Regions from separate parts of the Streptosporangium sandarakinum genome, predicted to be linked through region 1. Evidence: riboswitches for the same ligand, from Rfam matches in the RefSeq annotation. Region 1 holds a riboswitch; each other region holds the start of a gene.

Region 1 (9,962 bases):
CCCTCCCAGCGGTGCGGCGGGGCGGGCGCGGCGAAGCGGAGCGCTCCCACCGGGGGCTGGGCATAGGGGATGCCGCGGAACACCGCGTGCCCCTGCCGTCGGCGCCCCTGCACCACACCTTCCGTGGTCCGCACCCTTGGCTGTTCGGGCATGGCGCTTCCTTTCCCTGTCGGGCCCCAGGATTATGGGTCAACTGTATTATGTCAACTGTATTGGAAAGGCCCGGGATACGAGGAAGAGGCCGGCGATGCCGAAACAGGTGGATCACCGCGGACGCCGCGAAACGATCGCCCGCGCGCTGTGGCGGGTGGTGGGGCAGCGCGGCGTCGCGCATCTGACGATGCGCGTGGTGGCGCAGGAGGCGGGCATCTCCCTCGGGCAGCTGCAACACTATTTCGCCTCCCGGGCCGCCATGCTCTCCTTCGCCATGGACTTCGCGTCCGAGCAGACCTCGCTGCGCGTCGGCCAGGGCCTCGAGAAGCTCGGTGACCGTCCGCACCCCCGTGACGTGCTGCGGCTGACGCTCGTGGAAATGCTCCCCTTCCATGCCGACGCCCGCGCGACCAGCCGGATGAGCGCCGCCTACGTCCTGGAGGCGCTGCACGACGAGGCCGTCCACGAGCAGGCGCGCCGTGGCCTCGTCCAAGGACGGGCCCTCATCGAGCGGCTGGTCCGCCAAGCGATCGCCGACGGACACATCGACTCTGACCGCGACCCGGCGACCGAGACCAACCTGCTCCTCGCCCTCACCGGCCTCACCCCCCTGATCGAACTGGGCGTGATCGGGCCCCGGGACGCACTCGCCGCGATCGATCTGCATCTGGACAGGCTGTTCAGCGGGAACGACCGGCGTGCGTGACCCGCGCCCGCGCGCAGGAACAGGGTCGACGCTCCATCGCCGGCGATGACGCCGATGACGCCCACCCGGCTACGGCCGCCGCCGGCCGTCGCCGCAGTTCGGCCCGACCACCGGTGTGCGGGACAATCACCGGTGTGCGAGTCGGACTGCTCGGGCCGTTCGAGGTCCGGAACGGCGATGGAGCCGTGGTGGAGGTCCCCGGGACCCGGCTGCGCGCACTGCTGGCCGTACTCGCCCTCGAACCCGGACGGACCGTCACGCGTGCGAGGCTGGTCGACTGGATCTGGGGGCGACGGCCGCCCGCGGACGAGGTGAACGCCCTCCAGGCGCTGGTGTCCAGGCTGCGCAGGGTGCTGCCGGACGGCGTGATCGAGGCGGACGCCGGCGGGTACCGGCTGGCCGTGGCCCCCGACGCCGTGGACGTGTGCCGTTTCGAGCGCCTGGCCGATCAGGCCCGCGCCGCCGGGCCCGCGGCGCGGGCGGATCTGCTGCGCTCGGCCCTGGCACTGTGGCGCGGCACGGCCATGGAGGACGTCGGACTGCGCGACAGCGACGCGTTCGACGCCGCGGTCGCGCGCCTGGAAGAGCTCCGCGCCGCCGCGCTCGGGGACCGGGTGGAGGCGGACATCCGTCTCGGCCGCGGCCCGGAACTGGTCTCCGAGCTGACCGGGCTGGTCACCGCGTATCCGCTGCGAGAGGGGCTCGTGGCGGCACTGATGCGGGCCCTCGCCGAGACGGGACGCACGGCCGAGGCGCTGACCGTGTACCAGCGGACGCGCGAGCGGCTCGCCGAGGAGCTGGGCGCCGACCCGTCGGCCGGGCTCTCCGCGTTGCACACCGCTCTGCTCCGGGGCGAGCTGGGCGATCCGGGCGAGCGGGGAGAACTGGGCGAGCGGGCGGGGAACCGCAGGACGAACCTGCGCGCCGAGCTGACGAGTTTCGTCGGCAAGGACGACGACGTCTCCGCGGTCGCCGAGCTGGCCGGCAGGCACCGGCTGGTCACCCTGACGGGGGCGGGCGGCTCCGGCAAGACGAGGCTGGCCACGGAGACCGCCCGGACGATGCTCGCCGGGCTGCCGGACGGGGTGTGGCTGGTCGAACTGGCCCCGGTGCCGGCGGGCGGTGATCCGGCGCAGGCCGCCCTCGCCGCGATCGGCCTGCGCGGCCAGGGGCTGCTCGGCGGCGCGCGGGGCGGGGAGCCGATGGACCGGCTCATCGCCGCGGTCCGCGAGCGCGCGGCCCTGCTGATCCTGGACAACTGCGAGCACGTGATCGAGGCGGCCGCGGCTTTCGCGGACCGTCTCCTGGGGGAGTGCCGGAGCCTGCGGATCCTGGCCACGAGCAGGGAGCCGCTCGGCATCACCGGGGAGGTGCTGTGGCAGGTCGAGCCGCTCGCCCTGCCCGCGAAGGAGGCCGGCCCCTCCGATGCCGGGGCCTCGCCCGCGGTGCGGCTGCTGCGGGACCGCGCGGGCCTGGTGCGCAAGGACATCGGCGCGGACGCGCACACCCTGTCGGCCATGGCGCGGATCTGCCGGGCGCTCGACGGGATGCCGCTGGCGATCGAACTGGCCGCGGCACGACTGCGCACCATGTCCGTCGGCCAGCTGGCGCACCGGCTCGACGACCGGTTCCGCCTGCTGACCGGCGGCAGCCGTACGGCGCTGCCCCGGCACAGGACGCTGCGCGCGGTCGTGGACTGGAGCTGGGATCTGCTGACCGAGGCCGAACGCCGCGTGCTGCGGCGGCTCTCGGTGTTCTCCGGCGGTGCGAGCCTGGAGGCGGCCGAACGGGTGTGCGGGGACGAGACGCTCGCCGGGGAGCAGGTGCTCGACCTGCTGACCGCGCTGGTCGAGAAGTCGCTGCTGCTCGCCGAAGGCGACGGCGCGCCGCGCTACCGGATGCTCGACACCATCGGGGAGTACGCGGCGCACCGGCTCGCCGAGGCCGGGGAGACCGAGCGGACGCGCCGGGCGCACCTCGCCTGCTTCACCGAGCTGGCCGAGACGGCCGAGCCGCACCTGCGCGGGGCCGGGCAGCTGGAGTGGCTGGCCGTGCTCAGGTCCGAGCACGACAACGTCGCCGCGGCCCTGCGCCGGGCGATCGCCGAAGGATGGGCCGAGGAGGCGATGCGGCTGGTCTCGGCCGTGGGCTGGTACTGGTTCCTCAGCGGGCACCGGGCCGAGGGCGCCGAGTTGAGCGTCGCGGCGGCCTCGCTGCCCGACGAGGTGCCCGGTGCGGTGCCCGACGAGGTGCGGGCGACGGCGTATCTCATCGTGACGGTGTTCGCGACCTCCGGGCCCGGCCGCGACCAGTACCAGGCGCGGGAGTGGATCCTCCGGGCGCACCGGCTCACCCGGCGCGGCGGGCATCGCAACCCGCTGCTCGGGTTCGTCGCCCCGCTGGAGCGGATGCTGCGGGAGCCGGCGGAGTTCCTGCCCGCGTTCGAGCCGCTCATCGCCGGCGACGATCCATGGGTGCGCGCGCAGGCCAGGCTCACGCGCGGCCGGCTGCGGCTCACGCACGACGGCGACGAGACCGGCGTGGACGTCGACGCCGGGATCGCCCTGGCCGAGTTCCGCGCGCTGGGCGACCGGTCGGGGATCTCGCTGGCGCTGGCCTTTCTGGCCGATCGGCTCGCCATGCGCGGCGAGTTCGCGCGCGCGTGCGAGCACTACGAGGAGGCGGCCGTGGCGCTGACCGAGATGGGCGCGACCGAGGACGTGGTCGGCCTGCGGACGCGGCAGGCCCAGCTGCACTGGCTGCTCGGCGATGAGCGGGCCTGCGCCTCCGCCATGGCCGAGGCGCAGCGGTGCGCGGACGGGATCGCCTGGCCGGACGCGCACGTGCTCGCCGAGCTGGCGCTTTCGAAGGCGCAACTGGCGCGCTGGCGCGGCGAGCCGGACCAGGTGCGCCGGCACTTGGCGGCGGCCCGGGCGGCGCTGGGCGACGGCGGGGAACCGGGCGTCTGGCTCTGCGTTAGGGCCTCGGGCCTGTACGGCTACCTCATCGAGGATCTCGACGAGGCCCGCGCGCACTGGAGCGAGACGCTCCGCGAGACCGCGGAGACGGGGTATCCGCCGGCGATCGCCGGGGTGCTGCTCGGGATCGCGGACCTCGCGCTGCGCCGGGGAGACCACGAACAGGCCGCACGACTGCTCGCGGCGAGCGACGGCGTGCGCGGCACACCGGACCGTTCGCAGCCGGACGGCGCCAGGATCGCCGCGGAGACGCGGAGCCGCCTCGGTGAGACCGCGTTCGCCGAGGCGACCCGTGACGGCCGTCGGCGGGACTGGCGCGAGCTGGCCGAGATCACCCTCGCTCCCTGAACGCCGCGCGCGACCGCGGGCGGCCGATCGACGGGGGCCCGGCACACCGGGTGATCGCCGCCGTGACCGAGCCCGCCGGCCGGCGGCCCGCACGCGGTGGCCGTGTCAGCGGCCGTGTCAGTACGGCGACGGCCCGATGTCAGCGCGGCCGACGATGGTGGATGCCGTTGGAACCCGGGCCGAGGAGAGGAACGATCATGGAACACACCGTCACCGCGCTACCGGCCGAGCGCCGGCCCGGCTGCCCCTTCGACCCGCCGGCGGAGCTGATCGACGCCCGTAGGCACGGCCCCATCAGCCGCTACGTCTTCCCCGACGGGCACCGGGGCTGGCTGGTCACCGGATACGACCTGGTCCGGGCGGTCCTGGCCGACCCGCGGTTCAGCTCGCGCAAGGAGTTCATGCTCCACCACCCGTTCATCGACTACTCCGGCATGGAGGCCCCTCCGGCGTCCCCCGGCGAGTTCATCCTCATGGACGATCCGCAGCACAGCCGGTACCGGAAACCGCTGATGGGCAAGTTCACCGTACGGCGGATGCGCCTGCTCACCGAGCGGATCGAGCAGATCACCGCCGAGCACCTGGACGCCATGGAGAAGGCCGGGCCGCCGGCGGACCTGGTGACCGCGTTCGCCAAGCCCATCCCCGCCATCGTCATCTGTGAGCTGCTGGGGGTGCCGTACGAGGACCGGGGCTCCTTCCAGGAGCACATCGACTCGTTCCTCAACGGGGAGACGGACGAAGAGACCCTGATCACGGCCTACACCGCGACCCAGGAGTACCTCGCGGAGCTGGTGGCCGCCAAGCGCGCCGACCCGACCGACGACGTGCTCAGCGACCTCACCGACAGCGACCTGACCGACGAGGAGCTGAGGGGGATGAGCCTGATCCTGCTGGCGGCCGGGCTCGACACCACCGCGAACATGCTGGCGCTGGGCACCTTCGCGCTGCTGCGCAACCCCGGCCAGCTGGCCGCGCTGCGCGCCGATCCCGCGCTCACCGACCGGGCCGTGGAGGAGCTGCTGCGGTATCTGAGCGTCGCGAAGATGTTCATGAGGACGGCGCTGGAGGACGTCGAGCTGGGCGGCCGGACCATCGAGGCCGGTACGACGGTCGTCCTGTCGAACCACACCGCCAACCGCGACCCCGAGCGCTTCACCGACCCCCACGTGCTCGACCTCCGCAGGGAGGAGGGCGGGCACGTGGCGTTCGGACACGGCGTCCACCAGTGCCTGGGTCAGCAGCTGGCCCGCGTCGAGATGCGGGTGGCGTTCCCCGCGCTGGTCGGCCGCTTCCCGACGCTGCGCCTGGCCGTACCGGCCGAGGAGGTCTCCCTGCGCCCGGAGATCGCGGACATCTTCGGGGTGAGGAGCCTCCCGGTCACCTGGGACGCCTGACCGTCAGGCCGTCTGGCGGCCCAGGGCGCGGAGCTGGTCCGGGCTCAGCGCGGAGACGTTCTGGTCGATGGGCGACTCCGTGTACTGGTGGATCGTCCACGTCTTCCAGTCGGCCGGCGGCGTGATGGCGCCCTTGTCCATGCTGTACGCGGCCACCCACAGCGGGTACTGCTCCAGCCCCCTGCCGTAGGTCTCGGCGAAGTTCAGGCCGCTGTAGAACATCGGCGTGACGCCGGTCTTGTCCTTCACGTACGACAGCCAGGTCTTGGCCCAGGCGTTGACCTCCTCGACGGAGCGGCCGTCGGTGGCCTCCAGGTCCAGGACGAGCAGGTCGCCGCGCTTGGCGGGCTGCGCGTTCACGACGGACAGGAAGTGGTCGGCCTCGGCGATCGGGTCGTTGCCCGGGTGACCGAAGTGGTACGCCCCGCGCACGATGCCCTTCTTGCCCAGCTCGCTCCAGTGCCGGGCGAAGGAGCCGTCGCGGAATCCCGTGCCCTCGGTGGCCTTGATGATGCCGAACTGGGCGGAGCTGGCGTTCCAGTCGTACGTGGGTTCGTAGTTGGAGATGTCCAGGCCGTACGTGAGCGGATGCGCCTCCTGCTGGGAGACGTGCTGGGCGGCCGTGGCGTGCCCGGCGGACGAGGCCAGGGCCGCGGTGGGGACGGCGCCGCCGACGGCGGCACCGGCCAGGACCGTGCCCGCGAGGGCCAGGCCGAGGCGGTTTCCGAACCTGCTGATCCGGGGGTTGCGCATGGGGTGTCGACTCCTTGCTTCCATGTCGCCTACCGGGTTAGCTGACGGGTTCGGGCCTGGAAGTGCCCTACGGGCGCGCTGATGGAGGGCGTCCGATTCACCCCGGAAAGGTGGGTCCCCGGTTCCGCTGAGAAGGCGCGGATTCGGCGTCCGTACGCCGTCGGCGGGTATCGCCACAGGACGGCGTCGGGTCCGGTCAATGAAGCGGCTCTCGGGCCGCGATGACCAAAGGTATGCGCCGCCCCACGGAAAGGGCAAGTGACCTGGGGTGGAGCGGGATGCGCCGGGGTTTCCGCGGGCTCCGGACCGCCGTGGCCGCCGGGGATCCGGGCCCATGGTAAAAACTTGACGCCTCACCGCGCGGACCGGCCGGAGACCGGGCCGCCCGCCGTGGCGGCCGGGCTCCCGGGTGGTCGCCGCCGACGGCGACCCCGTCCATGACGTCCGGTCTATGGGGATTCGTGGTGTCCCCTTGGTAACAGCTCCGTAAGAGCACGCCGTTACCTGACGCGTACGGGCGGTGATGTTCGGCAGGCTGGAGGGCGGATCGGTTCCGGCGACGGGGAGGCGAGATGCAGGATGACCACGATCCGGCCCGCGGGCGCGGACCCGGTGCGGGTCCCCGCGGTCGCAGGCCGTACGGCGGGCCCCCGGACACCTCGTCCGGACCCGCCGCGTCCCCGGCCCGTCCGCCGGTCCGCCCCGCGGCCCGGTACGACGGCCCGGCGCAGAACCCCGGGGACCCCTTCGTGCACGGGTCGCTGGTGGACGCCGGCATCGCCACCTCGGCCAGGTCGCGCTCCCCGCGCGAGGAGCCGCCGCGTTCCTGGACGGGTCCGCGTCCCCGGCGCGACCGGATGCTGCGCCCCGCGCTGATCGGCGCCTTCCTGGTGGCCGCCGGGCTCGGCGTCTGGTCCTCCGGCTGGTCCCCGGTGGCCGACCGGCCCTCCGTCATGGCGGCCCAGGCGCCCGCGCCGTCGCTCGCCCCGCGCGGCACGGCGGTCGTCCACCCGCCACGGGCCGCCCGCACGCCGTCCTCCGCACCCGGCAGGGTCATGGTCGTCCGCGAGCTGAAGCCCCGTCTCGTACGGCCCCGGGCGGGCGCGGCGGAGGCGCTGGACGGCCGCGCCCGGCGGGGGAGCGGCGGCACGCCGCGGCACGCCGTACGCCGGAGGCCGCCGCGCGGGGGAGAGCGGGAACGGGGCCGGGGACCGAGGGCGTCGCGGGACCGCGGGTGGAGGGCGCAGGGCCGGGCCACCGGGAGACGCGGGACCTCCCGAACCCGCCGCGCACCCCCCGCACCCCGCACGGCCACGACCACGGGCACGGTCCGGGGTCGCCCGGCTCCGGGGCCGGGCCGCGGGACCGGGCCGACGGCGGCGCCCCCGGCGCCCCCGGCGCATCGGCCCGCGACGGTCGTGACGCCCCCGCCGGTCCCGCCGGTCCCGGCGGCCATGGCGGCCCCGGCGGCGTGGGCCTCCGGTTCGACGCCGCCTACGCCTGCCGTAACTTCCGGGAGGACGACTGGCGCCACGACTTCTGCGTCCGGGCGTGGAACGACTACCGCGGGCGCAACGGCCTCCCCTGACCCGGGGACGGTCGTGAGGGCATCGGCTCAGCGCGGCTGCCCGGAGAGGAGGGTCTCGGCCGCCTCGGTACGCGCGTAGAGCACGAACCTGCCCGACCGGTGCGCGCCGGTCAGCCCCGCCGCGCGCAGAGCGGTCAGGTGCCGCGACACCCCGGCCATGGACATACCGGTGCGCCGGCTCAACTCGGTGGTCGAGGCCGGGGCGGCCAGCTCGCCCAGCAGCATCGCCCGGGAGCGGCCGAGCACGGCCGCCAACGCCTCGGGCACCTCGGTCCGGCGGCGCTCCCACAGCGTGGCGATCCCGCGCGGCGAGTAACGCAGCGTGGGCTGCCACGGCGGGACGGTGACCGAGAAGACCCGGGGCCAGATGAAGACCGAGGGCACCAGCAGCAGCCCCCGCCCGCCCAGCCTCCGCCCGCCCGACACGTGCCGGTGCCCGACGAGCAGGGCGTCGTCCTCCCACCGGACGGTCGGGTCCAGGTCGTTGAGCAGCCGTTCCACGCCCCCCTCCGCCAGCAGCCGGGCCCGGTGCAGGATGTCGCCGTCGAGCAGGGTGCGGATGCCCGGCCAGTACGGCGCCAGCGCCACGTCCCAGTAGGCGCGGATCACCTCCGACAGCTCCGCCAGCCCGCGCGCGGGGTCCTCACGCAAGGCGGCCAGTCGGGGACCGTCCATTCCGGCGAGGTCGGCGCGGACCCGCTCGGGCGGGGTGGCGCGCATGGTGGCCAGCTCCAGATCCAAGCCGGGCGCGGTGGTGACCGGCGGCGGGCAGACGAACGCCGGGATCACCCGGGTGGGCACCGGCACCAGCTCGGCGAGCACGCCCCAGTCGACGCCCGCAGCCCGCAGCCTCGGCGTGACGGCCGAGACCCAGGGGCGGTGCAGCGGGTGCTCGCCGGGACTCCTGAGCACCCGTGTGCTCGCCACCACCTCCCACAGGGGTGAGAACGCGAACCGCGTGCAGGCCAGGTCGGCCAGCCCGAACTCCAGCCGCAGCACGCCGTACCGTTCCTCTCCACCCGCGCCCCGGCGGCTCTGCGCCGCAGCCGGAACGGTACCGTGCGCCGGCCGATTCGCTCCAGCGCGAATCGATGGAGCGGGCCGCCGGGCGGCGGCAGGGTTCGGCGCATGACGACTGTGACGACACATGGCGGCCCGGTGTTCGCCGATCCCGGCTTCCGGCGGCTGTTCGCCGCGGCGGCCGCCAGCAGGCTGGGCACCTCGGTCGGGCAGCTGGCGCTGCCGCTGGCGGCGGTGACGGCGCTCGGAGCGGGTCCCGCGGAGGTCGGGACGCTCGCGACGGCGAGCACGCTGGCGTTCCTGCTGATCGGTCTGCCCGCGGGGGCCTGGGTGGACCGGGTACGGCGGCGGCCGGTGATGGTGACGGCCGACCTGGCGCGGGCCGTACTGCTGGGATCGGTGCCGCTCGCCTGGTGGGCGGGGGCGCTGACCCTGACCCAGCTGTACGCGGTGGCACTGCTGTGCGGGGTGGCCACGGTGTTCTTCGACGTCGCCGACCAGAGCTACCTGCCGCACCTGGTCGGGCCCGGACGACTGACGGCCGCCAACACCGCGCTGGTCAGCATGGACGCGGCCAACCAGCTCGCCGGCCGGGGCGTCGGCGGTCTGCTGGTGGAGCTGCTGTCGGCCCCGGTGGCGATCGCCGTGGACGCGCTGAGCTTCCTGTGGTCGGCGCTGTGCCTGCGCTCCATCCGCCGCCCCGAGCCGCGGCCCCACCCGGCGGGGGCGAGCCTGGGCCGTGACATCGCCGAAGGGGTCCGCCTGGTGGCGCGTCATCCGATCCTGCGGGCCTTCACCGCCGAGGGCGCGCTGACGAACCTGGGCATCCAGGTCGTCCAGACGATGCTGCCCGTGCTGTTCGTCCGGGAGCCGGGACTGTCCCCGCTGTGGCTCGGCGCGTTCCTCGGCGTGGGCGGGGCCGGTTCCCTCCTCGGCTCGGCCGCCGCGCGCCGGTTGGGCCGGCGGCTGGGGGAGGGGCGGCTGATCCTGCTGACGAGCGTCGGGATCGTGCCCTTCCT
Region 2 (9,962 bases), 2.3 Mb from region 1:
GGCGTTCTACGGCGGCGAGCGCGGGTCGTTCACCCCGGGTCAGGCGGCGCGGGCCTTCGACACCGGCCGCCGGGGCCACGTCTACGGCCCCGGCGGGTCCAACGAGTGGATCGCCGTCGCACTGCTCATGCTGGCCGGTCTCGGCCTGGCGTCCAGGCCGCTGTGGCGCCTGCGTCGCCTGCGGCGCGCGCGGCGGCCGGCCGGCGAGCCCGGCGCGGGCCCGCGAACGGACGCCGGGTCGCCAACGGACACCGGGCCGTGAACGGACGCCGACCCGTGAACCGGGCCGGCCCGTCAGCCGTCACCGGTTCGTGAACCGGTGACGGCCCGGGTGGCGGCGCCGGCCGGTGGGCGAGGCCGGTCCCTCCCGCGGGCCGGAGCCGGTCAGGGAGTCTGGAGCAGGACCTTGCGGGCGGCGTCCTTGGGCAGGCGGTCGACGTAGAGCATGCCGTCGAGGTGGTCGGTCTCGTGCTGGAAGCAGCGCGCGAGCAGGCCGCGGGCCCTGACCCGGACCGGACGGCCCAGGCGGTCGAAGCCCTCGACGGTGACACCGGCGGCGCGGGGGGTCCGGGCGTAGATCGGGGTTCCGGTCTCGCGGCCGGGGACCGACAGGCAGCCCTCCTCGTCGAGGACCTCTGCAGGGTCGTCCACGGTCAGCACGGGGTTGACCACGTGCCCCTTGCGGTTGCTGCAGTCGTAGACGAACAGCCTCTTCGACACGCCGATCTGCGGGCCGGCGAGGCCGACGCCCTGCGCGGCGTACATCGCGGCGAACATCTCGTCGATCAGGCGGCGCAGGTCGCGGTCGAAGTCCGTGACGGACTCGGCGGGCGTGCGCAGGACCGGATCTCCGATCACTCGGATGTCACGCATGTGGGATTCTCTCTCGTGGACCCTGTAAGGGGTGCGTTGGCATACCGGTCATTACCTTAGCCGGGGGGCGGGTCGGCGGGGCGACATACACCTGCGAAACTGGGCGGGTGCGTGTCTACATCGGTGCCGACCATGCCGGCTATGAACTCAAGAACCGCGTCGTCTCCTGGCTCAAGGAGAACGGCCACGAGGTGACCGACTGCGGTCCGTTCGTCTATGACGCCGAGGACGACTACCCGCCGTTCGTGCTGCGCGCCGCGGAGGGCGTCGCGGGAGAGCCGGGCAGCCTGGGGGTCGTGATCGGCGGCTCCGGCAACGGCGAGCAGATCGCCGCCAACAAGGTGCGCGGCATCCGCGCCGCCCTGGCCTGGAACGACGACACCGCCAAGCTCGCCCGCGAGCACAACGACGCCAACGTGATCAGCCTCGGCGCCCGGATGAACAGCGAGGAGGAGTCGCTCCGGTTCGTGGAGATCTTCCTCGGCACGCCGTACTCGGGCCTGGAGCGGCACAGCCGCCGGATCGCGCAGATCGGCGCGTACGAGACCGGCGGCGGCCTTCCGCCGATGCCGTAGACCGGCCGCGGTAGACCGCGCCCGGTCACCCGCGGCGCGGCTCCCCGCGCGGGCGGTCCCCGCGCCGGGGCTCCCTGCGCGGCGTCTCGTCGCGCAGGGGCCGCGCGTCGGCGCCCTCCTGCTGTTCCCGGGTGGGCCGGGAGACGTCCCGGGCCCGCATCGCGGTGAGCGCGGTGATCTGCAAGCTCTGCAGTGCCATGCCCTTCACCGTAGCCGCGGTCCGCGGCCCGCGGAACGGCTCAGAAGACCAGACCGGCCCAGGGGGCCGGCTCCCAGGACATCGCCAGCGACAGCTCCCGTACGGCCCCCGCCCGCGACTCGCGCACCAGTCCCGCCGACCGCAGCGGCGTCAGCGGGCGGCCGCCCAGATAGGCCGCGCCGAGCGCGGCCACGGGGAGCGACACCTCCGCCGGGTCGCCGGTGGGCACGCACCGGACGCCGGAGGGGCCGGCCGTCAGCCGCAGGCGGCCCTCGTTCCACGGGCACACGGGGTCGGCGATCTCGACCACCACGTCCACCGGCGCCGAGTAGGCGCGGGATTCCAGAGCCCGTCCGACGTCCACCAGACGGACCCACAGGTCGTCCACCCAGATGGCGTTGAGGTTGCGCGACTCGGCCAGCATGTGCGCCAGCGGGTCGTCCACCGGCCGGCGGTGGGCCCTGATCAGCGCCACCAGGTCGCGGTCCAGCAGGTGCCGCCACAGCTCCGCGTAGGCGGCGTCGTCCAGCGCGAAGACCTCCCCGACCCGCAGCTCGCCGTCGGGCACGGTGTGCGGGGTGTAGCGCTGGACGGTCCGGAAGAGCGCGTAGCCGCGCGGGCCGCCGTCGTCCTCGGCCACCACCGCGCGCAGCGGCCCGGCGTTCCCACGGTCGGCGTCGTGGTCCGACAGCACCGAGTCCCAGCGGGCCGGGGTGCGGGCGTACATCCCCGGACGGCCCTCGCGGACGGCGTCGAAGACCTTCTCGAAGACGTCCCGGGTCCCGGCCGGCCGTACGACGCGCAGGCGCAACGAGGGGTCCGCGGGGGCGTGACCCGCCAGGACCGCGCCGTGCCGGGGGATGTCGAAGGAGAGCGCGTCGGCGGCCCTGCCGTACCCGAACCGCCCGTAGATCGCCGCCTCGGAGGCGTAGAGCGCGGCGACCGCCTCACCCCGCTCACGCAGGTCGGCGAGCTGGCGGGTCATGAGGGAGGACAGCACGCCCCGGCGGCGGTGCGAGGGCAGCACCCCGACCGAGGTGACCCCGGCCACCGGGATCGGCCCGCCGGGCACCGTCATGGTGAAGCCGCACGAGGTGGCCGTGCCCACCAGCAGATCGCCGTCGAACGCGCCCAGCGAGCGGTCGAACTCGGTCACCGCCCGGTACTGCTCTCTCCGGTGCGGCGGCACGGCGGCGCCGAACGCCTCCTCGTCGAGGTCGAGCCAGGCGGGCCAGTCGGTCTCCGTCATCGGACGCAGGGTGAAAGACATTTCTCCCACGGTAGAGGTGACAAACCCGTCGGGCCATTCAATTTCCCCCCTAAATGATCAAGGTGTCGGTCAAGTGGGCTGCCCAAACAGGGGGCAGCCAGATACAGTCAGGCGCATCATGAGTTCTCGCCCGGTGCCGCTGATTCCTCCTGGGCTCCGTGCGTTTCTGGCACGGATCCCCCTTCTGGCACCCACCGTGCGGTTCCTGCGGCGCGGGCCGTTCGCCCGCGACCGCAACCTCCTCATCACGCTGAGCGTGCTGACCCTGACGGTCGGGGCGCTGGCCGCCCGGGTCTCCATGGAGTGGTTCTCCCCGGCGCTCATGATCCCGATCACCCTCGTCGGCGGGCTGCAGCTCCGGCTGCGCAGCCTGTCCAAGCTGCTGTGCGCGGTCGCCGTCTCGCTCGTCTACGTGGCCGTCGTGCGCGGGGTCGGGCACATCGGGCCGGGCCTGCTGGCGACGTTCGGCTTCACCATCGTGCTGGCCGCCCTGATGGCCCGCACCCGCGGCAAACTCGGGGTGCAGGGCCTGCGTGGCGACGTGATGCTGCTGGAGCTGCGCGACCGGCTCAAGAAGCAGAGCGAGCTGCCGAAGCTGCCCAAGGACTGGGACTCGCGGGTGGTGCTCAAGCAGGCGGGCGGCTCCTCCTTCGGCGGCGACTTCCTCGTCTCCATCCGGGAGGGCGACGTCCTGGAGCTCGCCCTCGTCGACGTCTCCGGCAAGGGCGTCGACGCGGGCACCAGGGCGCTGATGCTGTCGGGTGCCTTCGGCGGCCTGCTCGGCTCGGTCGACGACTTCCTCGGCGCCTGCAACACCTACCTGCGCCGCCAGCGCGAGGCGGAGGGCTTCGTCACGGCGGTCCACGTGCGGATCAACCTCGCCACGGCGGAATACGTGATCACCTCGGCCGGGCACCCGCCGGTGGTCAAGTTCGAGGCGGGGACCGGCACCTGGAAGGTCTCCCCGGCCAAGGGCGTGGTGCTGGGCATCGTCGGCGACCTGCACTGCGAGCGCGACAAGGGCATGCTCCGCAGGGGTGACGCGCTCATGCTCTACACCGACGGGCTGATCGAGCAGCCGGGCCGCGACATCGACGCCGGTCTCGACCGGCTGCTCGGCGAGGCCGAGCGACTGCTGCCCTCCGGTTTCCGCGACGGCGCCCGGAACCTCGTCACCACCATGTCGGCCGGGCACAACGACGACTGCGCGCTCATCCTCATCTGGCGCCCCTGATGTCCGGAACGGGCCCCGGAACCGGCGTCCCCCCGGCCCGGCACACTCCCCGACGCCGTACGGATAGCACCGATGGTAGTCGGATCATTACGGAATGCATGGTCAACGGCCGGTGTTCCACACCGTTTTCCGGTGAGCCGGAACACTGGCGGGAGCCGGTGGGCGTTTGGAAGGCTCTAGGGGCGGTTTCGAACCTTCAGGGAGTCGCCCCGGCGGGCGGTCGGACCCGGTGTCCTTTCACCGGAAGCCCGGCCGATCCGGCGGTCGCCCCGTCCGCATGGGTTCCGGACCCCGGGGGGTGGCGCGGTTGCCCCGGGGCCGGCCTGGGCGGCGGACGGTGCGACATGCCGGCCGCCGTGCCGGGTCACCCGGTGGGCGGCCGTCGGTGTCATCCGTTGTGACATCGGTGATCGGCGGCTCCTCGGCGGCGCGCCGCGCGACGTCGTGACTTTCGTGGGGGAGGTCCGGCCGGGCGCGACGCGAAGGCGGCCGGGTGCGTGGTCCGGTGACGGGCCGCGCACCCGGCCGGGGCGGACGTCCCCGGCGCGGCCGGCTGCGCTTCGGCGGCCGTGCCGGGGACGTCCGTCGCGGAGTCGCCGGGGCGTCCGCCGCGGAATCGTCGCGAAGTTTTCGCGGAGTCCGCGGAGTCCGCGGACTCCGCGGAGTCAGAGCCACCCGGCGTCGCGGGCGATGCGCACGGCGTCGAGGCGATTGCGGGCCTGGGTCTTGCTGATGATCCGCGACAGGTGATTTCGGACCGTTCCCACGGACAGGAAGAGCTGGTCGGCGATCTCATTGGACCGTGCGCCCAGGGCCGCCAGCCGCAGCACGTCCAGCTCCCGCCGGGTCAGCGGGTTCTCCGCCGACTCCAGGGCGGCGACCGCGAGCTCGGAGTCGATCGCCCGGCGCCCGGCGGCCACCCGGCGCACGCCGTCGGCGAGCTGCTCGGGCCGCACGTCCAGGCTCATGAACCCGAGCGCGTGCACGGAGAAGGCCCGCCGCACCTGGCCGGCGCTGGGGTGGCGCGACAGCAGGAGCGTCCGGCAGGAGGGGGCGTCCTCGTGCAGCCGGAGCGCGACGGCGAAGCCGTCGACGTCGGGCAGATCCAGATCGACGACCGCCGCGTCGGGGCGGTGTCGCAGGACGGCGGGCAGGACCTCCTCGCCGTTGCCGACATCCGCCACCACCTTGAGGTCCGGCTCGCACGCCAACGAGGCCACCAGGCCTCGTCGGACCAGCGGCAGATGCTCGGCAATCAGGATCCCGATCAAAAGTTTCCCCCCAACGCCTTTCACAGGGTGACCGCACGATCGCTTACTGTCAACGAAGTGTCCCCATTCGGTCAACCCGGCGCAAGAGACCTGATCCGGAGGCTCCGTCTCTGTGGCACTCTGGAACCACGAAGCGTGGGTTAGTCTCGGAAGACCGCCCGCACATAAACGACCGGGGAGTTTGACCTGTGAGCTGGCTCGTCGGGGTCCTCATCATCCTCCTGGGACTCATGGTCTCGATCGGACTGCACGAAATCGGCCATCTGGTGCCCGCCAAGATCTTCGGCGTCAAGGTCACCCAGTACATGGTCGGCTTCGGTCCCACGCTGTGGTCCCGTCACCGGGGCGAGACCGAGTACGGCGTCAAGTGGCTCCCCTTCGGCGGTTACATCCGGATGATCGGCATGCTGCCGCCCCGGCCCACCGACGCGCCGGGCACGTTGCGCTCGGTCTCCACCGGTCCGTGGCAGGGCCTCATCGAGAACGCCCGTGACGCGGCGATGGAGGAGGTCCGCCCCGGCGACGAGGACCGGGTCTTCTACCGCAAGCCCTGGTGGCAGAAGGTCATCGTCATGTCGGGCGGCCCGGCGATGAACTTCGTGCTGGCGTTCGTGCTGTTCGCCGTCGTGATGATGGGCTTCGGCGTCGCCGTCGAGAAGAGCCAGATCTCCTCGGTCCCGCAGTGCGTCAAGACCTCCGCCGAGATCGCGAAGAACCCCGGTGCCGAGTGCACCGCGGCCGACAGGCCCAGCCCGGCCGCCGCGGCGGGGCTGCGCCCCGGTGACGTACTGGTGTCGGTGGCCGGCCGGCCCGTCGCGAGCTGGGACGCCGCGACCCGGGCCATCCGCTCCCACGGCGCCGGTCCGCTGGCGATCGGCATCACGCGGGACGGCCGGCCGATGACCGTCACCGCGAACCTCATCGCCCAGGACCGCGAGTCGCTGGACGAGCCCGGGAAGATCGAAAAGGGCGTCGGTTACCTCGGGGTCAGCCCGGTGATCGTCACCGAGCGGCAGGGCATCGGAGCGGTCGCCGCCCACATGTGGGACACCACCTCGTTGACGGCGGGCGCGCTGCTGCGCTTCCCGGAGAAGATGGTGGGCGTCTGGAACGCCGCCTTCTCCGGTCATGAGCGCGACAAGAACGGCCCGGTGGGTATCGTCGGCGTCGGCCGCATGGGCGGGGAGATCGTGGCCTCCTCGGCCCCGCTGGAGAGCAAGGTCGTCATCTTCATCAACCTGCTGGCCGTGTTCAACCTGGCGATCGGCATGTTCAACCTGATCCCGCTGCTCCCGCTCGACGGCGGTCACATCGCCGGAGGGCTGTGGGAGGGGCTGAAGCGGGGCTTCGCCCGCGTGACGCGCCGTCCCACCCCCGCCCACGTGGACATCGCCAAGGCGCTCCCGCTCACCTACGCCATCGCCCTGGTGATGATCGTCATGGCCGGTCTGCTGGCGTACGCCGACGTCTTCAACCCGATCCGCCTGCTGGGCTGATCTCCGTAACCGTCCATCCCGTACGGCGCGCCGCGGGCGGGCCGTACCCGCCGTAGGGGTACGCCGTGAACGACCGGACGCCGGGAGCGGCGATCGACGTGGCGCTGTTCCGGTTGCGCCGGATCTGGGCCCGGCCGTTGCGCGCCCGCCGGGCGGGCGAGCCGCCCCGGCCGGTGCAGATGTCGAACGTGATGGTCGTGCACGCGGTGCACAAGCTGAGCCTGGACGTGCCCGAGGTGACCGTGGGCGCCGTAGCCGAGCAGCTCGACGTCGATCCGTCCACCGCCAGCAGGCTCGTCAACGACGCGATCGGCGCGGGCCTGTTGGCGCGCGAGGAGTCCGCGGTGGACGCCCGGCGGGCCCGGCTCGTGCTGAGCGAACGCGGCCGCCGGGTGCTGGAGGTGGTCGTCCGCTACCGGCGGACCTACCTGGACGGCTTGATCGCCGACTGGACGGAGGCCGACCGCGAGACCTTCGCCCGGCTGCTCGCCCGTTTCGCCGAGGCGGCCGTCGCCCGCCCGGCCGACCTGGCCGGCCTGGACCGGATGGTCGCCGAGGCGGCGGGGGTGACGGACGTGGCCGTCACCCGTCCGTGACGCCGTCGATCCGCACGGGCCGGTCAGTACATCGAGATGTGCACGTGGTCGTAGTGGTTGGCGGTGACGCCTCCGCGGTCGGACATGGCACGCCAGCCGGTGCCGCTGTTGATCCGCTGGCGCCAGATCACGTACTTGACCCCGAGCCGCGCCCTGTTCTTGAGGACCCAGGCGGCGATCTCGTCGCCGAGCGCGACGTGCTCCGCCGTGGGCGTCGAGCCGCCGGCGCTCATCATGAAGTCGCAGGCCCGGCCCAGCGGGTGTTCGCCGCCGTCGTTCTCCGAGCGGTAGCAGCCGACCTCGTGGGGGAGGGTGAACCGCTTCCCGACCGCCCCGCGCATGATCCGGGTGCGGTCGGTGATGTTGTCGGAGCCGGCGGGCAGCTGGGGCGCCCAGCTGCCGTCGGCGCGGCGACCCGAGCCCACGGGGACGAGCGCGTCGAGCTTCCGTTTGACGTCCGCGATGGCCTTCTCGGCGTCGCGGCGCCGGGCGGCCACGGCCTCGCCCTCCTCGGCGATCCGGCCGGTGAGCCGGGTGGCCTCCTCGGCCGCCCGCCTGCGCAGGTCCCGGCTCTGGGCGAAGGTCCGCAGGTGGGCACCCTGCTGGGCGGCGAGCTGCGCGGTGACCGCCGCGCCGTCCGGCTGGGGGGCGAACAGCAGGGCGGGCAGGCCGCCGCTGCCCTGGTATTGGAGCCGGGCGATGTCCGCGACCTGCTCCCTGGCCTCGGTGTAGGCGTGCTCCGCCTCGGTCAGGGCGGTCCTGGCCCGGCTCTCGGCCTGCCGGGCCCTGCGCAGTGACTCCCGCTTGGCCGCGTAGTCCTCGATGAGCCCGTCGACCTTCTTGGTGAGCTTGGCGAGGTCGGCGCGCAGCTCGGACTCGGACGGCTTGGGGTCGGCGCCGGCGGGTCCGCCGCCGAGGACGAACGCCAGGGCGGAGACCGCGGAGACGGTCATGGCCGCACGGCGACGGGACGTGGGGGACGGGGCCGCCACGGCTCTCCTCTCCTACCGCCTACCGGGTTAGCTGACGGGTTCGGGCGGGAGAGAGCCCTTCCACCGAAGTGGATTCACCCCGGGTGCGGTGGTTCCCCGGCTTCCGGGCGACGCACCCGGAATTAGGCATATCGGACATAAAGTCCAATGGGTGAGGATAGCAATGGTAAACGGATGGTCACGCGACCCCGTTCCGTGACCGGACGCCGATCACCCCTCGGCTCACCCTTCGGCTCACCCCTCGGCCAGGGACCGCAGGCGGCGGGCCGTGTCCTCCGGCAGGACGTCGTTCACGAAGGCGCCCATGGCCGACTCCGACCCGGCCAGATACTTCAGCTTGTCGGGCGCCCGGCGGATGCTGAACACCTCCAGGTGGGCGTACGACAGGTCCCGGCCGGTGTGCACCGGCGCCTGGTGCCAGGCCGCCACGTACGGCAGCGGCACGCCGAAGAGCCCGTCCAGGGCGCGAAGCACCCGGGTGTACAGGGGGCCGAACGCCGCCCGCTCGTCGGCCTCCAGCGAGCCCAGGTCGGGCACCCGGCGGTGGGGGTAGAGGTGGACCTCGACCGGCCAGCGCGCCGCGGCCGGCACGAACGCCGTCCAGTGCTCGTTGGCGGCGACCACGCGGACGCCCGCCTCCCGCTCGGCGGTGAGCACGTCGGCGAACAGGTCGCGGCCGGTCCGCCTCCGGTGCCGCTCGGCCGCCCGCAGGGACAGCCGGGTCCGGGGGGTCACGTAGGGGTAGGCGTAGATCTGGCCGTGCGGGTGAGCCAGGGTGATGCCGATCTCGGGGCCCCGGTTCTCGAAGCAGAAGACCTGCTCCACCCCGGGTAGCGCCGACAGCTCCGCCGTACGGTCGATCCACGCCTCCATGACCAGCTCGACCTGCTCGGGGGAGAGCCGGGAGAAGGAGGAGTCGTGGTCGGAGGTGAAGCACACCACCTCGCACCGCCCGGTCCCCGGGCGGACCTCGCTCAGCCCGCCGACGGGGGCGGTGCCGACCGGCTGGCCGGAGAAGGACGGGAAGCGGTTCTCGAAGACCACCACGTCGTAGTCGGGCGAGGGGATCTCGGTGAGCCTGCCGGGAGCCGAGGGGCACAGCGGGCACTCGTCGGCCGGCGGCAGGAACGTGCGGCTCTGGCGGTGCCCGGCCACCGCGATCCACTCCTCGGTGAGCGGGTCGTAGCGCAGCTCGGAGGCGGGGGGACGGGGCGGCAGGTCGCGCAGGTCGGCCGCGCTCCGGTCGGCGTCGTCCCGCCGGTCGAAGTAGAGCAGTTCGCGGCCGTCGGCCAGGTGGGTGATCGTGCGTTTCATCGGGTCGCCGTCTCGTTCCGCTGGTGGGGGTCGGTGATGATCAGTTCGCCCACCCGGGCGGCCAGCTCCTCGCGGGCCTCCTCCGGCAGGCCGGGATCGCTGACCACGACGTGCGCCTCGGCCAGCCCGGCGATCGTGCTGA
Region 3 (9,962 bases), 1.5 Mb from region 1:
CGCCGAGCAGACGGCCGCCGCCGGCGGCAAGGGCAAGATCTTCCACGCCGCCGCCGCCGTCGCCATCGCCTGGAGCCGCGCCGAGTCCTCCGGCGGCGCCGGGCTCGGCCTGAAGATCAAGCGCGCCGTGTTCGACCGGCTGGTGTACGGCAAGCTCCGCGCGGCCACCGGCGGCAGGCTGTCGGCCGCGGTGTCGGGCGGCTCGGCGCTGGGCGAGCGGCTCGGCCACTTCTTCCGCGGCGTGGGCATCGAGGTCTTCGAGGGCTGGGGCCTGACCGAGACCTCCGCGCCGTCCGCGGTCAACATGCCCGGCGCCAACAAGATCGGCACCGTCGGCAAGCCGTTCCCGGGCGTCACGCTCGCCATCGCCGACGACGGCGAGATCCTGATCAAGGGCCGTCACGTCTTCCACGGCTACTGGAAGGACGAGAAGGCCACCGCCGAGGTGATCGACGCCGACGGCTGGTTCCACAGCGGCGACGTCGGCGAGCTGGACAAGGACGGCTACCTCCGCATCACCGGCCGCAAGAAGGAGATCCTCGTCACCGCCGCCGGCAAGAACGTCGCGCCCGGCCCGCTGGAGGACTTCATCCGCGCCCACCCGCTGGTCAGTCAGGCGATGGTGGTCGGCGACGGCCGGCCGTTCGTCTCCGCGCTCATCACCCTCGACCCCGAGGCGCTGGAGCAGTGGAAGAAGACCAACGGCAGGGAGGGCGCCTCCCTGGCCGAGCTCAGCGCCGACCCGGCCGTCCTCGCCGAGGTGCAGAAGGCGGTGGACACCGCCAACCGCTCGGTGTCCAAGGCCGAGCAGATCAAGAAGTTCACGGTGCTCGACACCGACCTCACCGAGGAGACCGGGCACGTCACGCCCAGCCTCAAGATCAAGCGCAACATCGTGATGCGCGACTTCGCCGACCGGATCGACGCCCTGTACGGCTGACGCCGTACGGCCGGCGGGGCCCCGTCCCGTCCCGCCGCACGATCGGCGCCCGGCCTGCCTCGGGCCGGGCGCCGCCGTACATCGAGCCCGGCTCACGGCCCGGCGGGCGCCGGGTCCCGCAGCAGCTCGGCGAAGCGGGCGGACACCAGGTCCCAGCCCCACTCGCGGGTGACCCAGTCGCGCCCCCGCTCGCCCATCTTCCGCGCCCGCTCCGGGTCCTCCAGCAGCCCGGTCACGGCCCGCGCCACCTCCCGCGGGCGGGTGCCGTCCACCACCACGCCGGTCTCCCCCGGCAGGACCGCGTCCGGGGCCCCGCCGGAGGAGCCCGCCACCACGGGCAGGCCGCTGGCCGAAGCCTCCAGGTAGACGATGCCGAGCCCCTCGAAGTCGATGCCGCCCAGCCGGGTACGGCACGGCATGGCGAACACGTCCCCGGCGTCGAGGTGGGCCGGCAGCGCCGCCCACGGCACCGGGCCGGTGATCCGCACCGCGTCGCCCAGCGGCCGGGCCAGCCGTTCCAGGGTGCGGTGGTAGGGGCCGCCGCCGACGATCAGCAGCACGGCCTCCGGCACGGCCCGCAGCACGAGCGGCCAGGCCCGCAGCAGGACGTCCTGGCCCTTGCGCGGCACCAGCCTGGACAGGCAGACCACGACCGGCCGCTCCCCGAGGTCCAGCGCCGCGCGCACCTCGCGCCCGCCCGCGCCGGGCCGGAACGCCCCGGTGTCCACGCCGGGCGCGAGCCGGGCCAGCCTCCCCGCGGGGATCACCCGCTCCAGCCGCCGCCGGGTGTACTCCCCCAGGTAGGTGACCACGTCGGCGTGCTCGCCGATCCTCGCCAGCAGCCCGCGGGCGCCGGGGACGCCGGCCCAGGCCGCCTCGTGCCCGTGGGTGACCATGACGATCCGGCGGGCCCCGGCGGCGCGCATCGCGGGCGCGAGCAGCCCGAGCGGGGCCGCCGCCCCGAACACCACCGTGTCGCAGCCGTACGCGGCCATGGCCTCGGCGGCCCGGCGGGCGACCCCGCGGGTGGGCAGCATCAGCGAGGTGGGGTGCCGCACGACCGGGTACGGCCGGCGGGCGTCGAAGTCCTCGCAGCCGGACCAGCGCGGGGCGTAGACGACCACCGACCCCGGTGGGCGGCCGGCGGCCAGGCCGTGCACGAACGCCTGGATGCCCCCGGGCCGGGGCGGGAAGTCGTTGGTGAGGAACAGCGCGCGGCTCACGGCTCCGGAACGCCGTTCAGCAGGGCCCATGAGCGCGCCATGGCGATCCGCTGCGGCGCCGTCGGGTGAGAACCATAGAGAACATATTCCAGGAAGTCCGGCGAGAGATCGGAGATATTGGTGACCGACAGGCGCCGCTGCATCGCGACGAACGTCTCCGGGTCCCGGGTCAGCTCCAGCGCGTGCGCGTCGGCGCGGGCCTCGATCTGCCTGCTGACCAGGTTCTGCGCCGGTCCGGACAGCACCGTGGCCAGGCTCATCAGCCCCATGATCAGCCCCACCGCCCGCGGGTCGGCCGCCGAGGCGACGCCGGCGCGCCGCCGCACGGGGCCCGCGGCGAGCACCAGGTACAGCAGGCAGGCGCCGAAGGCGGCGCCCAGCCCCCCGACGAGCGTGCCGTACAGCACGTCGCCCGCCTTGGCGTGACCCAGCTCGTGCGCCACCACCAGCTCGACCTCCCTGGCGGGCGCCCGGAGCAGGGTGTCGTAGACCACGATCCTGCGGGTCGCGCCGAACCCGGAGACGTAGGCGTTGAGCGCGGTGGTGCGCCGGGAGGCGTCGGCGACCAGGACGTCCTCGACGGGCACGCCGTCGCGGGCGGCCATGGCCAGCAGGTCGTCGCGCAGCGGCCCGGCGGCCATCGGCGTGAAGTCGTTGAAGAGCGGTTCGATGACCACCGGGTAGGCGAAGGACGCGGCCACGGTCAGCGTGAACGCACCGACCGCGGCGGGTATCCACCAGCGCCGGAAGCGCCGGGCCAAAGCCACCACCGCGAGCACCATGACCGCGAGCAGCGCGGTCCGGACGCCGATGTCCTTGAGCCGGTCCGCGGTCCACGACGGCCACGTCTGGGTGGACAGGCCGTAGGCGCGCAGCTGCGTCTCCGACCACATGCCCAGCGGCCAGCGCAGGGCCTCGACCGCCGCCGACAGCCCGGCGACGCCGAGCAGCGCCCGCGCCCACCAGGGTCCGCGCAACCGGCCGAGCAGCCGGGCGCCCAGCGGAGTGGCCACCAGCACCCCGGCGACCAGGAGGGTCAGCCCGAGCGACAGGTAGGCGGGCGCGGTGAGCGCGGCGTCGAACGCCTCGGAGCGGGCGATCTGCCCGGCGGTGAAGTCGCGCGCCGGGTCCGGCGCGACGGCCGGGGCGGCGGACGGCAGGGCCCGCCAGGGGTGGTGAGCGCCACGACCGCGACCGTGGCCGCGCCCAGGGCGGCCAGCGCCCATCCGGCGGCCCGCACCCCCGCGGGTGCCGCTGCCGCCGCTGTCGCCTTCGCCGCTTCCGGCGTGTCCGGCGTGTCCGGCGTCGCCGGGCCCGTCGCGGGGTCCGTCATCGGGTCCCTCCGAGTCGCGGGGACCCCGCCCTCGGGCGTGGGGAGGACGTCAACCCAGCTCCCTCCTCAGGTGGTCGCGCCAGCCGGCGGTGAACTCCGCCGGGGACAGGCCCGGCACGCCGCCGACATCGCTACCGTAGAGCCTCACCAGGGCCCGCTCGCCGTACCGCTGCGCGACATAGCGGCAGGCGAGCCACGCCTCCTCGTACGCCTGCGCCCGCCGCGGGGCGCCCGCCGCGAAGTCGGCGGGGCCGGGGAGCCGCGCGGGCAGCCGGCCCTCGCGCACCTCCGCGGCCAGTTCGGCGGCGGCCGTCGCGGTCGCGATCCCGGCGTCACGATAGCCGACGTAGTCGGCGAACCCCTCCGACAGCCAGACCGGCACCCGGCCGCCGCGGGTGGCGCCGGTGGCCACGTGGGTGAGCTCGTGGGCGAGCACCACGTCGCGGCCGGTCCCGCTCAGCCTGGCGTACCCCGACGGCAGGACGATCACCCGGCCCGCGTCCGCCAGCGCGGCCAGGCCGGCGACGGCGGCGGGCGAGGCGCCGGCCAGCGCCGCCGCCTCGGCGTCGTCGGCGGGGAACAGGACCACCGCCCGGACCGGCCCCCAGACCTCGAGGACCGTACGGCGGGCGCGGTCGGCCCTGGCCGCCAGGTCGGCGAGGCGGGACGGCGGGACACGGTGGCCGATCACGACGGAGTGCTCGCCGCGGACGGTGACGGAGTCGCCGGGCCACGGATCGCGCGGCGCGGGAGACGGGCTCGCGCCGGTGACCAGGGCGGCGCCCGCCATCGCCAGGATCCCGGCGAGCACGGCACGACGCTCCGCCGGGACGCGCTGCTCTGTCGGGACGCGCACACGCCCGATGGTAGCGACGGGCCCCGGACGCCGACCGGCGGCGTCCCGGTGGCGCGGCGGGCGCGCCGCGGGGTCCGGCGGCGTCGCGGCACGTCCCGGGCCGGACCGGCCCCGGATGCGCGGCGGCCCCGCCCGTCCCTTCGCGGGACGGGCGGGGCCGTCTTCCCGGTCACCTCCCTGGCGGGCGGCGGCCGGAATCCGTCAGGCTCCGGGCCGGACCGCCCCGGAGAAGGAGGACCGGTAGTACCCCTTCAGGGGGACGACCCTGACGGTCTTGCCGCTGCTCGGCGAGTGGACCATCCTGCCCTTGCCGACGTACATGCCCACGTGGCCCTTGCCGTAGAAGAACAGCAGGTCACCGGGGCGCAGGCTGCTCCACGAGACCTTCTTCCGCACGGATCGGTACTGGCTGGTCGTGACCCTGGGGAGGGAGACGCCGGCCTTGCGCCACGCGTACCGGACGAGACCGGAGCAGTCGAACGCGCCGGGACCGGAGGCTCCCCACCGGTACGGATCGCCGATCTGCTTCTTGGCCGTCGAGACGGCCCTCGCGGCCTTCACCTTCTGCAGCGCGGTCCTGCTCAGCGTGGTCTTCTTCGCCTTCGCCGTCTTCTTGGCGCTGACGTGCGCCGCGGAGGCGGCGGAGGCGGCGACCGGGCTCTCAACCCGAGAGGCGGTGCTTCTGACCTGGAGAACGGAGCCGGTTTCCGTGTCGGCCAGCGCGGCCGTGGAGCTCATCGTGACCGCTCCGGCGGAGGCGGTCACGGTGAGGGCGAAACCACTGGCACAAACGCGAAGAAAGCGCGACGAACGGGGGTTAAGCAGGGTGGTAGACAGGATTTCTCCTTGGGACTTCCGCTGACGCCTACCGGGTTAGCTGACGGGTTCGGGCAGGGAAGAAGCCCTACGGCGCGTCGGACGCGCCGATTCACCCCTGGCCGTGTCTCACGGCCGGTGGGTCCCCGGCTCCGTGCCTCCTGGCTGCACGGACTCGGCAGGCCGCCGCAGGTGGGAGCGTCTCTCGCCGGGCGCGGCGGCCGAATGGATCTTTCATGGGCTCCGGCATGACGGACCGGGCCCGGCGCGGCGGCATGGCTTGCTCGCCGCGACGCCAGAAGTTACCCCCGCTCCTCACGATTCGGCAAAGGAATCGCAAAAGAAACATAGATCGACAACGCTTCCGGTGATCGCCGAGCCGCTGTTCAGGGACCGATTTCATCGGGTGAATATGACGCTCGTCACACTTCTGTGATCAAACCGAAAAATCATGATTTTTGTGGTGCAGATCACATAATGGTTAAGATCATTGGCGGAATGCCCGGCCGTCCGGGGACGGACACGCACGGGTTCTCGCGCTCCATGTCGCCGTCGCGGCGCTCCGGGCAGGGGTGATGGCCTCCGTTCCCAGGTCGCCGGATCAGGCGACGCGGCCGATCATGCCGCCGCCTCCTCATACCCGGCTCGCGGCAAGGGACTCCGTGTATCGCGGACGTATCGAAAACCGCATACGCCGCCGCAACGGCCCCGCGTCTTCAGTGAAGGCGTGAACCATCACGCATCACTGTCGGCACCGGCTTCATCGGCCGGAAAGGACCATGATCATGGGCTCGGATTCGTTACCCGGCATCGACCGGCGGCGGCTGGTCAAATGGGGCGGGCTGGCGGCCGCCGGCGCGGTGGCGGCCGGCACGCCGCTGGTGAGCGCCGGGACCGGCCACACCGAATCGTCCGGACACGGCCGGATCCCGCCGGACACCCTGCCCGGCGGGGCCTATGACCGGTACGTGGCGCGGCTGGCCGCCGAGGGCGGGTTCTCCGGTGTGGTGCTGCTGTCGCACCAGGGCCGGACGGTGCTGTCCCGCAGCTACGGCATGGCGGACGAGGAGAGAGGGATCCGCAACCACGAGAACACCGCGTTCAGTCTCAGTTCGGCCGGCAAACCGTTCCACGCGGTGGCCGTTCTGCAGCTGGCGCAGCGGGGCAGGTTGCGGCTGACCGACACGGTGGGCGAACACCTGACGGGCTTCGCCCCGGAGATCGCCGACCGGGTGACCATCCACCACCTGCTGTCCGGCACCTCGGGGCTGGACATGCCGGACGAGGACGTGCGACGCGTCTTCCAGAGCCGGGACGAGGTGCACGACCACTACGTGCGGCGCGCCCGGCAGGCGAGACCGGTGGGCGTCCCGGGCACTCCCACCACCGCTCACGCGGAGGCCGAGGTCACCATTCCCGCGCTGATCGTGGAGGCCGTGACCGGCATGACGTACTGGGACTACGTCCAGGAGAACATCTTCAAGCGCTGCGGCATGGCCGGCTCGGCGTTCCACACCAGGCCGCGGTGGCTCACCGGCGAGCACATCGCGCACCCGTACATGAAGCTGGCCGACGGCAGCGTGGTGGACGCCCTCCGCAACCTGGACAGGGGCAGCCCGTACCCGTACGTACTGGGCAAGAACCCGGGCCGCGGCTTCATCGACGCCCCCGGGGACGGCGGCTTCGCCACCGCGCCGGATCTGGTCCGGTTCGCACACGCGCTGCGCGACGGCACGGTGCTGGACCGGCCCTGGGCCGACGTGCTCACCGCGGCCAAGATCCCCCACGGACCGGCGTCGTTCGGGGCGTACGGGATCCCGATCGACATCGTCAACGGCCAGTGGATGTTCCAGCGTGCCGGTGGCAACCCCGGCGTCGGCGCCAACTGGAGCATCTACCCCGACACCGGCTGGGTCGGCGTCATCCTCTCCAACCGCGACTCCGACGGCGTGTCGCTGCAGGACATGATCGGGCGGGAGACGCAGGCCGTCACCGGGGCCTCACCCGGCGGCGGGGGTGGTGGCTGAGACGTTCCGGCGGCTGAGTCGGCTGCGGGCCCGGGGCGGAGGTGCCGGGTGGTGATGCCGGGGACTCCGTGTATCGCGGACGTATCCGAAATCGCATACGCCACCGCAACGGCCCTCCGTCTCCAATGGGAGGCATGAACCGAAGTGCATCCCTGCCAGCACCGCTCCGCCGCGCGCGCGGCATCGTGCTCGCCGGCCTGGCGATCCTCGGCCTGGCGGGCGTGGCGTTCGTCGTGCGGCGGCCGCTCATGATGTCCGCTCCGAGGTGCCTGGCCGGCCGGTGGCACGGCTGCCTCGACACGGAGAACGGCGTGCTGCTCATGACGCTGGTCGCGCTGCCGCCGGCCGCCCTGGCGGCGTGGGCTCTGGCGCGCCGCCGGCGTGCCGCCGACACCGCGTCGGCCTGGCGGATGTCGCTGGCCGAGGTGGGCATGGTCTACGGGACGGTGCCGTTCGTATGGATGACCATGATGCCGGGCCCGGGGGCGGGCGTCGTCCCCGGCCGGGTGAGTCTGGTCCCGCTGCGGGACCTGCTCACCATGGGGCCCGTCGGCATCGGCGGCAACCTGCTGGTCTTCGCGGCGCTGGGGTTCTTCGCCCCGATGCGGTTCGCGGCGCTGGCGTCCGTGCCGCGGATCCTGGCGCTCGGGGCAGGCTGCTCGGTCGTGGTCGAAACCGCACAGTACGTTCTGTGGCTGGACCGGGTGTCGTCGGTGGACGACGTGCTGGTCAACGCCGCCGGCGCCGCGCTGGCCGCGCTGGCGTCGCGCCGCTGGTGGCGCACCACGGCGGAGGCGCCGTCGGAGCGGCCTCGCCCCGCGCCGGCATCGGCGGACTGAGCCGCGTGCCCGGTGCGCACGCGTCCTCGCATACCCCGGCGATATGTCGTACTGCCTAGGCTTCGGACATGCGCGTACTGATCGTGGAGGACGAGCCCTACCTGGCCGAAGCCGTCCGTGACGGTCTGCGGCTGGAGGCGATCGCCGCCGACATCGCCGGCGACGGCGACTCCGCCCTGGAACTGCTCAGCGTCAACTCCTACGACCTCGCGGTCCTCGACCGCGACATCCCCGGCCCCTCCGGCGACGAGGTCGCCCGGCACATCGTCGCCTCCGGCAGCGGCATCCCGATCCTCATGCTCACCGCCGCCGACCGGATCGACGACAAGGCTTCGGGGTTCGGGCTCGGCGCCGATGACTACCTCACCAAACCGTTCGACCTTCGGGAGCTCGTGATGCGGCTGAGGGCGCTCGACCGCAGACGCGCGCACGCCCGGCCCCCGGTCAGGGAGATCGCGGGCCTGCGGGTGGACCCCTTCCGCCGGGAGGTCTTCCGGGACGGACGCCACGTCGCGCTCACCCGCAAGCAGTTCGCCGTGCTCGAAGTCCTCGTCGCCGCCGAAGGCGGTGTCGTCAGCGCCGAAGAGCTGCTGGAGCGGGCCTGGGACGGGAACGCCGACCCCTTCACCAACGCCGTCCGCATCACCGTCTCCGCATTGCGCAAACGGCTCGGTGAACCATGGCTCATCGCCACGGTGCCGGGCGTCGGCTACCGAATCGACACCGGCGTCGACACCCGCGTCGACACAGGGCATGGGTCCCGCCCGCCCTGGCGGCACTCGTGACCAGGCGCCCGGGGCTCAGCGCCCGGCTGAGGCTCACCATCAGCTACGCCGGGTTCCTCCTGCTCGCCGGCGCTCTCCTGCTGGCCGTGGTGTGGGTGTTCCTGCTGCGCTACGTACCCGACGGCACGCTCATGACCGGGCCGTGGGGCGGCGGGCCCGGGGCGCCGTCCCCGCGGCTCATACCCAACCGCACCGACCTCCAGCGCGCCTTCGTCCCCCGCGCGGCCCAGGCACTGGCCTTTCTGCTGGCGTTCGGCCTGCTGGGCGGATGGATCCTCGCCGGCCGGATGCTCGCCCCGCTCACCCAGATCACGGAGGCGGTCCGGACGGCCGGGAACGGGTCGCTGTCCCACCGGATCCGCATGAAGGGCCGCCAGGACGAATTCCGTGAGCTCTCCGACGCGTTCGACTCGATGCTCGAACAACTGGAGTCCCACGTCGCCGAGCAGCAGAGGTTCGCCGCGAACGCCTCCCACGAACTGCGAACCCCGCTGGCGATCTCGCGGACGCTCCTCGACGTCGCCCGCCAGGACCCCGCGCGGAACCGGGACGAACTCATCGAACGCCTGCGCACCGTCAACCAGCGGGCGATCGGCCTCACCGAGGCCCTCCTGCTGCTCAGCCGCGGCGACCGCGGAAACTTCACCCGCGAGGGCGTCGACCTCTCCCTCCTCGCCGAGGAAGCCGCCGAGACCCTGCTCCCCCTCGCCGAACGGCGCCGGATCACGCTGGACGTCACCGGCGGGGCGGCCCCGGCCGACGGCTCCGCCGAGCTCCTGCTGCGGATGGTGACGAACCTCGTCCAGAACGCCATCGTCCACAACTTCCCCGCCGGCGGCACCGTGACGGTCCATACCGAGGCGCACGACGGCACGAGCGTGCTGCGGGTCGAGAACACGGGTCGCCGGCTCCCACCGGAACTGGTGCCGACCCTCACCGAACCCTTCCGGCGCGGAACAGAGCGCGTACGCACCGGCGAACACGCCGGCGTCGGGCTCGGCCTGGCCATCGTGCACAGCATCGTCCGCGCCCACGACGGGGCCCTCGACCTCGTCCCCCGCCCCGACGGGGGTCTCCTCGTCACGGTGCGGCTTCCCGGCGCGCCGGCGGCCGAGACCGGCCCGGCCTCGCCGGCCTCGCGGT

What was found. Region 1 has a riboswitch for cyclic di-AMP ahead of ACQP10_RS18320 (glycoside hydrolase family 25 protein). Riboswitches for the same ligand answer to the same signal wherever they lie in the genome.
Positions count from the first base shown of each region.
Region 2: linked by a shared signal. The riboswitch ahead of ACQP10_RS29040 (coiled-coil domain-containing protein) and the one ahead of ACQP10_RS18320 (glycoside hydrolase family 25 protein) in region 1 are both predicted to bind cyclic di-AMP.
Region 3: linked by a shared signal. The riboswitch ahead of ACQP10_RS11600 (C40 family peptidase) and the one ahead of ACQP10_RS18320 (glycoside hydrolase family 25 protein) in region 1 are both predicted to bind cyclic di-AMP.

Region 1 covers NZ_CP192034.1:3,959,745-3,969,706, reverse strand. Annotated here, with positions in the region: gene ACQP10_RS18340 (carboxylesterase/lipase family protein) at 1-152, opposite strand, end outside; gene ACQP10_RS18335 (TetR/AcrR family transcriptional regulator) at 248-859, shown strand; gene ACQP10_RS18330 (BTAD domain-containing putative transcriptional regulator) at 994-4,185, shown strand; gene ACQP10_RS18325 (cytochrome P450) at 4,383-5,582, shown strand; gene ACQP10_RS18320 (glycoside hydrolase family 25 protein) at 5,586-6,335, opposite strand; cyclic di-AMP (ydaO/yuaA leader) riboswitch at 6,347-6,494, opposite strand; gene ACQP10_RS18315 (hypothetical protein) at 7,570-7,923, shown strand; gene ACQP10_RS18310 (ArsR/SmtB family transcription factor) at 7,951-8,922, opposite strand; gene ACQP10_RS18305 (MFS transporter) at 9,052-9,962, shown strand, end outside.
Region 2 covers NZ_CP192034.1:6,303,788-6,313,749, reverse strand. Annotated here, with positions in the region: gene ACQP10_RS29085 (hypothetical protein) at 1-262, shown strand, start outside; gene def (peptide deformylase) at 385-873, opposite strand; gene ACQP10_RS29075 (ribose-5-phosphate isomerase) at 981-1,448, shown strand; gene ACQP10_RS29070 (hypothetical protein) at 1,474-1,647, opposite strand; gene ACQP10_RS29065 (GNAT family N-acetyltransferase) at 1,688-2,917, opposite strand; gene ACQP10_RS29060 (PP2C family protein-serine/threonine phosphatase) at 3,036-4,151, shown strand; gene ACQP10_RS29055 (response regulator transcription factor) at 4,817-5,446, opposite strand; gene ACQP10_RS29050 (M50 family metallopeptidase) at 5,611-6,918, shown strand; gene ACQP10_RS29045 (MarR family winged helix-turn-helix transcriptional regulator) at 6,984-7,514, shown strand; gene ACQP10_RS29040 (coiled-coil domain-containing protein) at 7,538-8,467, opposite strand; cyclic di-AMP (ydaO/yuaA leader) riboswitch at 8,509-8,645, opposite strand; gene galT (galactose-1-phosphate uridylyltransferase) at 8,741-9,820, opposite strand; gene ACQP10_RS29030 (DeoR/GlpR family DNA-binding transcription regulator) at 9,817-9,962, opposite strand, start outside.
Region 3 covers NZ_CP192034.1:2,464,587-2,474,548, reverse strand. Annotated here, with positions in the region: gene ACQP10_RS11620 (AMP-dependent synthetase/ligase) at 1-940, shown strand, start outside; gene ACQP10_RS11615 (glycosyltransferase family 4 protein) at 1,033-2,163, opposite strand; gene ACQP10_RS11610 (M48 family metallopeptidase) at 2,160-3,389, opposite strand; gene ACQP10_RS11605 (hypothetical protein) at 3,546-4,352, opposite strand; gene ACQP10_RS11600 (C40 family peptidase) at 4,554-5,090, opposite strand; cyclic di-AMP (ydaO/yuaA leader) riboswitch at 5,200-5,359, opposite strand; gene ACQP10_RS11595 (serine hydrolase domain-containing protein) at 5,954-7,195, shown strand; gene ACQP10_RS11590 (VanZ family protein) at 7,330-8,034, shown strand; gene ACQP10_RS11585 (response regulator transcription factor) at 8,103-8,819, shown strand; gene ACQP10_RS11580 (sensor histidine kinase) at 8,816-9,962, shown strand, end outside.